One region of the Aminobacter sp. SR38 genome, then DNA from elsewhere that is predicted to be linked to it. Evidence: riboswitches for the same ligand, from Rfam matches in the RefSeq annotation. Region 1 holds a riboswitch; each other region holds the start of a gene.

Evidence for each region. Region 1 has a riboswitch for cobalamin ahead of IG197_RS25415 (DUF1636 family protein). Riboswitches for the same ligand answer to the same signal wherever they lie in the genome.
Region 2: it holds a riboswitch for cobalamin, as region 1 does, so the genes downstream of both, IG197_RS09605 ((2Fe-2S) ferredoxin domain-containing protein) here and IG197_RS25415 (DUF1636 family protein) in region 1, are expected to answer to the same signal.
Region 3: it holds a riboswitch for cobalamin, as region 1 does, so the genes downstream of both, IG197_RS11910 (aromatic ring-hydroxylating dioxygenase subunit alpha) here and IG197_RS25415 (DUF1636 family protein) in region 1, are expected to answer to the same signal.

What each region holds. Positions count from the first base shown of each region.
Region 1 covers NZ_CP062112.1:5,195,191-5,198,461, reverse strand. The annotation lists gene IG197_RS25420 (winged helix-turn-helix domain-containing protein) at 1-1,179, shown strand, start outside; cobalamin riboswitch at 1,175-1,378, shown strand; gene IG197_RS25415 (DUF1636 family protein) at 1,415-1,849, shown strand; gene cobW (cobalamin biosynthesis protein CobW) at 1,846-2,883, shown strand; gene cobN (cobaltochelatase subunit CobN) at 2,898-3,271, shown strand, end outside.
Region 2 covers NZ_CP062112.1:1,970,705-1,973,975, forward strand. The annotation lists gene IG197_RS09595 (cupin domain-containing protein) at 1-87, opposite strand, end outside; gene IG197_RS09600 (hypothetical protein) at 255-599, shown strand; cobalamin riboswitch at 1,495-1,687, shown strand; gene IG197_RS09605 ((2Fe-2S) ferredoxin domain-containing protein) at 1,802-2,581, shown strand; gene IG197_RS36645 (hypothetical protein) at 2,751-2,876, shown strand; gene IG197_RS09610 (hypothetical protein) at 2,945-3,271, shown strand.
Region 3 covers NZ_CP062112.1:2,421,500-2,424,770, reverse strand. The annotation lists gene metH (methionine synthase) at 1-1,113, shown strand, start outside; cobalamin riboswitch at 1,201-1,408, shown strand; gene IG197_RS11910 (aromatic ring-hydroxylating dioxygenase subunit alpha) at 1,526-2,773, shown strand; gene IG197_RS11905 (hybrid-cluster NAD(P)-dependent oxidoreductase) at 2,796-3,271, shown strand, end outside.

The sequences.
Region 1 (3,271 bases):
GCCCAGGGATTTGCCGACCCGCGCCCCACCGGCGCGATCACGCGGCGTCACCTGCAGCGCGTGCTCGACCGCACCGGCCTGCTGCAGATCGACTCGGTCAGCGCCGTCGTGCGCGCCCACTACATGCCGCTCTATTCGCGACTAGGCTCCTACCCCATGGCCCTGCTCGACGACGCCATGGCTCCGAAGAAGCGCATGCTGTTCGAATACTGGGCGCATGAAGCGTCGCTGCTGCCGCTGGAGACCTTTCCGTTGTTGCGCTGGCGCATGGCGCGGGCCGAGGACGGGATGTATGGCGGGCTTGCCAAGTTCGGCCGTGCCAACAGGCCCTATATAGAAGAGATCTTTCGCCAGGTGGTCGACCGCGGTCCGATCGCCGCTTCCGACATCGAGGGCGCCAAGGGTTCCGGCGGCTGGTGGGGCTGGAGCCAGGAAAAGCATGCCTTCGAATGGCTGTTCTGGGCCGGTCGCATCACCACCCATTCGCGGCGTGGCTTCGAACGCCTCTACGATCTGCCTGAGCGCGTGCTCCCGGCCGGCATATACGACCGTCCAGCTCCCCAGACCGAGGATGCGCATCGCGATCTCTTGCGAATCTCCGCCCGCGCCCATGGCATCGCCACCGGCATCTGCCTGCGCGACTATTTCCGCCTGTCGCCAGCCGACATGAAAGGCCGGCTCGAAGAGCTGGTCGAGACCGGCGAACTGATTCCCGTCCGCGTCGAAGGCTGGGACCGGCAGGCCTATCTCCACGCCGATGCGCGCATTCCGCGCAAGATCCAGGCACGCGCCCTGCTTGCGCCCTTCGATCCGCTCGTCTTCGAGCGCACCCGTGCCGAGCAATTGTTCGACTTCCGCTACCGCATCGAAATCTACACCCCGGCTGAGAAGCGCCAGTACGGCTACTACGTCCTGCCCTTCCTTCTGGGCGAGCGCATCGTCGCCCGCATCGACCTGAAGGCCGACCGACCGGCGGGTATCCTGCGCGTCCACGCCGCCTATGCAGAGCCCTGTGCGCCACCGGAAACCGCAGCCGAACTTTACGAAGAACTCCAGCAGATGCGCGACTGGCTCGGCCTCGAAAGCATCGAGGTGACGCCCGCGGGCGATCTCGGACCCGGCCTGAGCGACATTGCGGGTCGCTCCGCCTCGTTGACTCCACCCCTCGCGAAAGCCTAAATCGCCCACAGACGGTCCTTCGCCCGCAACGGCGAAGGCTAAGAGGGAATGCGGTGCGCGCCGGTGGCGTCAAATCCGCGGCTGTCCCCGCAACTGTGAGCGAAGAGCCAAGCTCGAAGACCACTGGGATTTTCCCGGGAAGGCGAGCGAAGGCGACGATCCGCAAGCCAGGAGACCTGCCGTCGCAGACATTGATCCGATCGCCTGGCGGGTGCCCCGGGCAAGGAGCCTGGATTTGGATTTCGACGACAACCTTCCGGTCGCATCAGCCGACGCATCCTGCGATGCAGCCGACGCGCGCCCATGCGACGTGACCATCCTCGTCTGCTCATCCTGCCGCGACGAAAACAGCTCCGACGCCCATCCACGCGCCGGCGCCCAGCTTGCCGAGCACGCCCGCCTCGCCGCCGATGGCGAGATCGCCGTGCGCAGCGTCGAGTGCCTGGGCAACTGCAAGCGCCGCCTTAGCGCCGCCCTGATCCGCGACGGCGCGTGGAGCTACGTCTTCGGCGATCTCAACACCATGTCGGGCGACGATCTCGTCGCCGGCGCAAGACTCTTCGCCACCTCGACCGACGGCCTGATCCCCTGGCGCGGCCGTCCCGATAGCCTCAAGCGCGGCCTCGTCGCGCGCATCCCACCACTTGCACTCATCAAGGAAGACACATGACCGCCTCCGTCGAACGCGTTCCCTGCACCGTCGTCACCGGCTTTCTCGGCGCCGGCAAGACCACGCTGCTGCGCAACATCCTCGAGAACTCTAAGGGCAAGCGCCTCGCCATCATCGTCAACGAGTTCGGCGATGTCGGCATCGACGGCGAGATTCTCAAGGGCTGCGGCGTCGATGCCTGCCCGGAGGAAAACATCGTCGAACTGGCCAATGGCTGCATCTGTTGCACCGTCGCCGACGACTTTGTCCCTGCCCTCGACCAAATTCTGTCGCTTACACCGAGGATTGACCACATCCTGATCGAGACCTCGGGCCTGGCGCTGCCCAAGCCGCTGGTCCAGGCCTTCCAGTGGCCAACGGTCAAGAGCCGCGTGACGGTCGACGGCGTCATCGCCGTGGTCGACGGTCCTGCGCTGGCCGCAGGTAAAGTTGCCTCCGACATGGAAGCGCTCGCCGCCCAGCGCAGTGCGGACGATTCGCTCGACCACGACGACCCGGTCGAGGAAGTGTTCGAGGATCAGGTCGCCTGCGCCGATCTCATCATCCTGTCCAAGAGCGACCTGCTCGACGAAGCCGGCCACGCCCGCGCCACCGCCATCGTGCGCGAGCACCTGGCACGCGCCGTCAAGATCGTGCCGTCGGCGCATGGCAAGGTCGATCCGTCGGTGCTGCTCGGCCTCGGCCTCGCCGTCGAGGACGACATCGAAAACCGCAAGACCCATCACGACGGGGCGTTCGACCACGAGCATGACGACTTCGATACCTTCGTCATCGAGATCCCGTCGATCGCCAACCCGGACGAACTGGCGAAACGCGTCGCCACCGCCGCCGAAGAAGAGAACGTGTTGCGTGTGAAGGGCTTCGTCGACGTCGGCGGCAAGCCGATGCGGCTGCTCATCCAGGCCGTCGGACCGCGCGTCAACCACTATTATGACCGTGCCTGGACCGCAGAGGACGACCGCCGCTCGCGCCTGGTCGTGATCGGCCTCAAGGGTCTCGACCGCCCGGCCATCGAGCGTATCCTGGTCGGCTGAACCGGACAGCCGGGATGCACATCCTCACCACCACCTCCGCCTCGCTCGATGACCTGATCGAGCCTGTCGACCTCAGGCAGAAGCCTGCGGATGTGGCGGCGCTGTCCTTCACCGACAGCGATCTGGCCGGCCTCGCCGGCGCCTGGAAGGCGGATGCGGACAACTTGCCATCGATGCGGCTCGCAAGCCTGCGCGACCTCCGCCATCCGATGTCGGTCGATCTCTGGATCGACAGCGTCGCCAGCCACGCCAAGGTCATCCTTGTCCGCATTCTCGGCGGCCACGACTGGTGGCGCTACGGCTGCGACCAGCTTGCCGCGATGGCGCGCGAAAAAGGCATCGCGCTGGCGCTCTTGCCGGGCGAAAGCCACGACGAGGATCTCAGGCT
Region 2 (3,271 bases), 2.4 Mb from region 1:
CTTTCCGTCGACCACCACCCATCCCGGTAGGTCGTTGGAATCGGCACCTTCCGGCTGGCCAAATTTGAGGATTGTTTTGTTCGCCATGGTATTCTCCTCCCTTAAGACACCCCTGCATAGCCGACGCCCTCAATTCAGGCAACTTTGTTTCCTTATGATAAAGAGGCGTATTCCTAGGTTGGTGTTCTGCCACCGCCCCTTGCGGAATCAGCCCTGTCGGTGTTGATGGACGGATGTTTAGCAAGGACTCATAGATGAAGGCCAAACTGCTCGCTGCGGTGACGATGCTCGCAGTTGCCGGCTGTGCATCCCAGCCTGCCGACTATGCCACCACACTCTCCGCCAAGGATCCCAAATGGCGGTCAGCGGACTGCACGAAAGCTCGAGTTGAGGCGGCGAACTACGCAGCGCAAGAGAAAGAAACGCTGAGCGTATCGGCAGGGCTGCTGCTTGGCCCATACGGGCTCGGCATCGCCATGGCCGGTAAGGAACATCGCGCCAAGATGCGCAAGCAATTCGCCCGGAACATGCATCTGAAATGCTCGAGCAAGCCCCTTCCGGCCAGCCTGGCGAGCAGCGCGGACACCGCGAAGCGGTAACTTCAGTCCTCACTGCCAACGGCGCGCATGTGCGGCAAGCTCGTCGCGCGCCTGCTCCAATGCCTCCGGCGAAGCGTTCGCCCACGCGGTGAGCCGCCGCCGCGCACATCATCGACACCTCCGATCCTCACCTGTGGCTGTCGCGATTGCATGCCGGGCCACATTGGTGGGGTGCCCACGAAAACAGGCCAAAGCTGCTCTGCAATCATTCTGGCGACCCGCCTGGTGGCCGTTTCCAGCGTCTCACGTTGGCGGTAACTCACGACACTCGCCGGTGTCCTGGCAACGCACCGGTGGACGGCCGCTCAGATTGCCCTGAACGGGCTCGACGCCGCTTGCGATCCAGCCGCTCTACACGAGAAGTTGAACGACCGCGCCGTCCGCTCGCTGGCGTTGGTTGACCTTACGTTAGGAACCTCTAAACGACCTACAGGCTCACCTCGTCCTTACCCCACCTTGGACCACCCGAGCTTAGCGCCCGCCCTGCCCCCCCAATCAATGGGCGGGCGCGTCCCCTCGCACATCCGATGTCGCGCAGACAAGCTTATCAGCCGCGGACGCCTTCACATCGCAGCTGCGAGCTTCCCGCTTCATATCGACGCCGGTTGCCGATTTTCATGTCGATATGCCTCGGGCAGGCGCCGTTCGCCTTGTGCGGTTTGCACAGAAGGCAGCCGGCCCTGGCATTCCTGGGCTTATTCCGCTTGTGGTGCATGTCCATCTCCGGTCTCTACCGGTGCGCCCCGATGGCGCACGGTCATGATCGGAAGGGCTGCTTGGCAATCGTCGTCCATCGCCGGACCATGTGCAGCAACACCAAGCGATCGCAAGGCAGCGCATTGCTGGCCTAGGTACTTGTCCATCGACAACCCTTGACTTGCGTCTGCCCGCATATAGCTTGCCGCGCGGTTATGGTTCTTCTGCTTTCGGGCGGAAGCTAAGAGGGAATTCGGTGCGAAACCGAAGCTGCCCCGCAACTGTAAGCGGTGAGCCGCATTGCCGATTGTGTCACTGGCCGACGGCCGGGAAGGCAGGCAATGAGCCGAGACCCGCGAGCCAGGAGACCTGCCTGACCGAGTGATGTTTCGTGGGCGGGGTGTACCACCGGAGCGCAGGTTCGTGCAGGCGGCGCTATCGGCCATCGCCTTTCACCAACATGCGTTGCGACAATCCCGACCGCAGTCAGGCCAGGGATCGATCGTTTGCACAATACCGAAGTTGAGACCGCGCAGTCCCAGGCCAGACGTGCCATCGTGCTCGTCGCCAGGTCGGCCTTTGCTGCCGCGCCCTACAGGCAGATGCAGCAGCTCTGTGATCTCGCCGCGGCGTTGCCCGGCGTCGATCACACCAGCTTCGGCTTCACCGAACAAGGCACGCCGTCGCTGCGCGAGGCGCTTGCGGCACTTCGCCAGCAGGATTTCTCCGATATCCTCATCCTGCCGCTGATGCTGCCGATCGAGCCCAGCTTCAATGCCTGGCTCACCAAGTCGCTGCGCCGGTGGCAGGCCGAGGACGCGGCACCTTGGCCGACGGTGCGCATCGCGCGGGGCCTCGCCGAAAGCCCGCTGCTGGCTGCAATGATGGCCGACCTCGTCACCGGCGCCGACGCGACGCCGCCCATCCCGCCGCTCGACAGGCTGGCGCCGGAGGGCTCGCTCGTGCCGGCGCAGAAACGCCGCGTGCTGGTCTGCCAGGGCGGCCCGTGCAATGCCGCCGGCGCGGACCTGATCTGGGGCCACCTGCGCAACCAGCAGGACCGCCAGAAGCTGCGCGTGACCGGCGACGGCACGATGAGCGCCAAATCGACCTGCCTTGGCCCCTGTAACCTGGCACCGGTGCTGCAGGTCTTTCCCGAAGGCACCTATTACGGCGGGGTCACCGAGGCCGCCGTCGACCGCATAGTCACCGAACATCTGCTCGGCGGCGCGGTGGTCGACGACTTTGCCTACCACCCCACCGGCCGCAAGCAGGTGCTGCGGTGAAGGCCCATTGAAAACAAGGGGGATCGTGTCGTTCCGCCACCATCTGCTTTTCGCCCCTGCCTTTTGTCGGCCTGGACAGCGACATGCTGTTCTGCCGTGAACCTGATCTGGCACTGGAAGTTGCTGCGGCCGCCCTTCGGCTCCGTCGACGTCAAGGGCATGTGCACATATGGCCGCGACGACCGATCCTCGGGACGGTTATTGGCAGGCGCCGTCCCGGACTTTGGGCGTCGACTACGACCTGGTGCCGATGATCGAGACCACCGTCGACAAGGCTGGGGTCAAAGCGAGCTAATATGGCGGCCTCGTCGTGGTTCGGCGAGAAGACCGTATCCTCGGCTACTCGGCTGTTTCGAGCGTTCGGTGGCAGCAAAGCTCGCGCCCAATGTCAGCCATCGTGTCGAGGCGGGCCACGGGGTCGTTTCCGCCCGGGGAAGCGAGCTGTGGGACAGTTCGCAGGCCTGCCTGTCGCTGGCCATGCCGGGCAGCGGCCTGACGATGCGCACCTTGTCGGCACCGCACAACTTTCCGCACCACCTGTTCGACCCGATTCCGGCCGAACAGCAACGCTTGCCGTTGTCGATCGTCCACTATCACGACGTCTTTACCAGGCACGGCGCGCAATCCGCTGCTCAACGGATCGACGGATGTTCCCGCCGATATCCGCCACTGGCTGGAAGCCAAGGCTGA
Region 3 (3,271 bases), 2.8 Mb from region 1:
GTCTCCAACCTGCTGTCCCCTGAGGCCAAGGGCAGCTACGTTGAACAGGTGCAAGCCGAATACCAGAAGGTCGCCGACGCCCATCACCGCGCCGAAGCTGACAAGCAGCGATTGCCGTTGGCCAAGGCGCGTGCCAATGCGCACAAGGTCGACTGGTCATCTTATGCGCCGCCGAAGCCAACCTTCCTCGGCACCAGGGTGTTCGAAGCCTGGGACCTGGCCGAACTGGCCCGCTACATCGACTGGACGCCGTTCTTCCAGACCTGGGAACTCAAGGGCCGTTACCCCAAGATCCTCGAGGACGAGAAGCAGGGCGCCGCGGCGCGCCAGCTGTTCGACGACGCGCAGGCGATGCTCCGCAAGATCATCGACGAGACATGGTTCGCGCCCAAGGCCGTCATCGGCTTCTGGCCGGCCAATTCGGTCGGCGACGACGTCAGGCTGTTCACCGACGAGGCACGCAGCGAGGAGCTTGCCACCTTCTTCACCCTGCGCCAGCAGCTGACCAAGCGCGACGGCAAGGCCAATGTCGCACTGGCCGACTTCATCGCTCCCGCCGACAGCGGCAAGCCGGATTATCTCGGCGGCTTCGTGGTCACTGCAGGCATCGAGGAAGTGGCGATCGCCGAGCGCTTCGAACGCGCCAATGACGACTACTCCTCGATCATGGTCAAGGCGCTGGCCGACCGTTTCGCAGAGGCCTTCGCTGAACGCATGCACGAGAAGGTGCGCAAGGAGTTCTGGGGCTACGCGCCTGATGAAAACCTCGCGCCCGACGACCTGATCGGTGAGCCCTATCGCGGCATCCGTCCGGCGCCGGGCTATCCCGCCCAGCCCGACCACACCGAAAAGGTGACCTTGTTCCGCCTGCTCGATGCCGAGAAAACCGCCGGCGTCAGCCTCACCGAAAGCATGGCGATGTGGCCGGGCTCGTCGGTCTCCGGCATCTATCTCGCCCACCCCGAGAGTTATTATTTCGGCGTCGCCAAGGTCGAGCGCGACCAGGTCGAGGATTATGCGCGGCGCAAGGGCATGACCATCGCCGAGGTCGAGCGCTGGCTCGGGCCGATCCTCAACTATGTGCCGGCATCGTTCGCCGAAGCGGCCGAATAGCAACACGGTGACATCACATGGGCTCTGTCGCCTTTGCGCTGAGCCCGTGTCGTTTTCATGCTCGTGCCCGGCCACCAATCCGTGGTCTGATCCGGTCATGTTCAAGGTGCTGCTTCGAGTGTGAGACGAAGCGGAGAATTGGGAAGCCGGTGAGAAGCCGGCGCTGCCCCCGCAACGGTGGCGGAGTTATTGTTTCGACGGGAGACCACTGGGCCAGCCGGCCTGGGAAGGTGTCGAGACAGTCCGAAAGGACAGCTCCGAAGCCCGGAAACCAGCCTTGAACCTGACAGAACTCGACTGATCGCGGTGGGCGGTCAAGAGGCGGATCGTTGCTGCACGGACCTCTGCGTCCGCCGGCTGGCGTTCTTCCCAAATCAAGCCACCCGTTCAGTCCTTGGTGCGAGGACAGGACATGGATGCGAAGAACGAAATGCTGAAGCTGCTGCGCGGACGCCGCGACGGGTTCAGCCTGGCACAGCCCTTTTACACCGACCCGGATTTCTACCGGCTCGACCTCGAGCTGATCTGGTACCGCGACTGGCTGTTTGTCGGCCATGACTGCGAACTGGCCAAGCCGGGCAGCTTCTTCACCGTCCAGGTCGGCGACTATCCCGTCGTGCTCGTCCGCGACCAGAAGGGTGAGTTGCGCGCCTTCCACAATTCCTGCCGGCATCGCGGCAGCCGCGTCTGCACCACGGACAAGGGTACGGCGGCCAAGCTCGTCTGCCCCTATCACCAGTGGACCTACGAACTCGACGGCCGCCTGCTGTTCGCGCGCCAGATGGCGGAAGGTTTCGACAAGAGCCAGTTCGGCCTGAAGCCGGTCGCCTGCGAATCCGTCGGCGGCTACATCTTCATCTGCCTCGCCGACGAGCCCGCCGACTTCGCGCCGATGCGGGGCATGGTCGAGCCGTACCTGCTGCCGCACCGGCTGCGCGAAGCCAAGGTCGCCTTCGAAAGCACAATCGTCGAGAAGGGAAACTGGAAGCTGGTCTGGGAAAACAACCGCGAGTGTTACCACTGCGCCGGCAATCACCCTGAGCTGTGCAAGACCTTTCCCGAGGCGCCGAACGTTACCGGCGTCAATGGCGCCGAAAGCGATCCCGAAATGCTGGCGCACTGGGCAAAGTGCGAGGCGGTGGGGTTGCCGAGCAAGTTCCGCATCGATGCCGGCGGCCAGTACAGGGCGACACGCGCGCCACTGCTGCGTGACGCGGTGAGCTACACCATGTCGGGCAAGCGTGCAGTGCGGAAAAACCTCTCCGACAGCGTCTCGGCCGACAGGATCGGCACGCTGCTGCTCTATCACTATCCGACAACCTGGAACCATGTGCTCGGCGACCATGCCGTCACCTTCCGCGTGCTGCCGATCAGCGCCACGGAAACGGCCGTCACCACCAAATGGCTGGTTCACAAGGATGCCGTCGAAGGCGTCGACTACGACCTGGCCGAACTGACCCATGTCTGGACCGAGACCAACGACCAGGACCGCCGCATCGTCGAGGAAAATGCCTTCGGCATCAAATCGCCGGCCTACGAGCCCGGGCCTTATTCGGAGGAACACGAGGGCGGCGTCATGCAGTTCATCGAATGGTACGTCGGCTTCATCGAACCGCGGCTGGCCGACGGCGGCAAGCCGGTCCTGCGCAACGTCGCCTGACCGGGAGAGGGGCATGAACGCGATGACCGAGCTTGGCCTTTACCGCAACCTCGACGAAATGGCGCCCTGGAACGACCGGCTCCAGGTGCTGGAGGTCATCGGCGTCACCGACGAGGCGCCCGACGTCAGGACTTTCACCTTCCGCTCCGACAACCAGACCTGGTTCCGCTACAAGCCGGGCCAGTTCGTGACGCTCGAACTGCCGGCCGAACCGGCACCCGTCATGCGCACCTACACGCTGTCGTCCAGCCCGTCGCGGCCGTTCTCCATCGCCGTCACCGTCAAGGCGCAGGCGGGCAGCGTCGGCACACGCTGGATGTTCGACCATCTGAAGCCGGGCGTCCGCATCAAGGCCTATGGCCCTTCAGGCGACTTCTCGCTGCACCAGCATCCGGCCGCCAAATATCTGTTCGTCTCGGCCGGGTCCGGCATCACGCCGATGATGTCGATGCTGCGCTGGCTCAACGACTGCGCGCCGTGGACGGACGTATCCTTCGT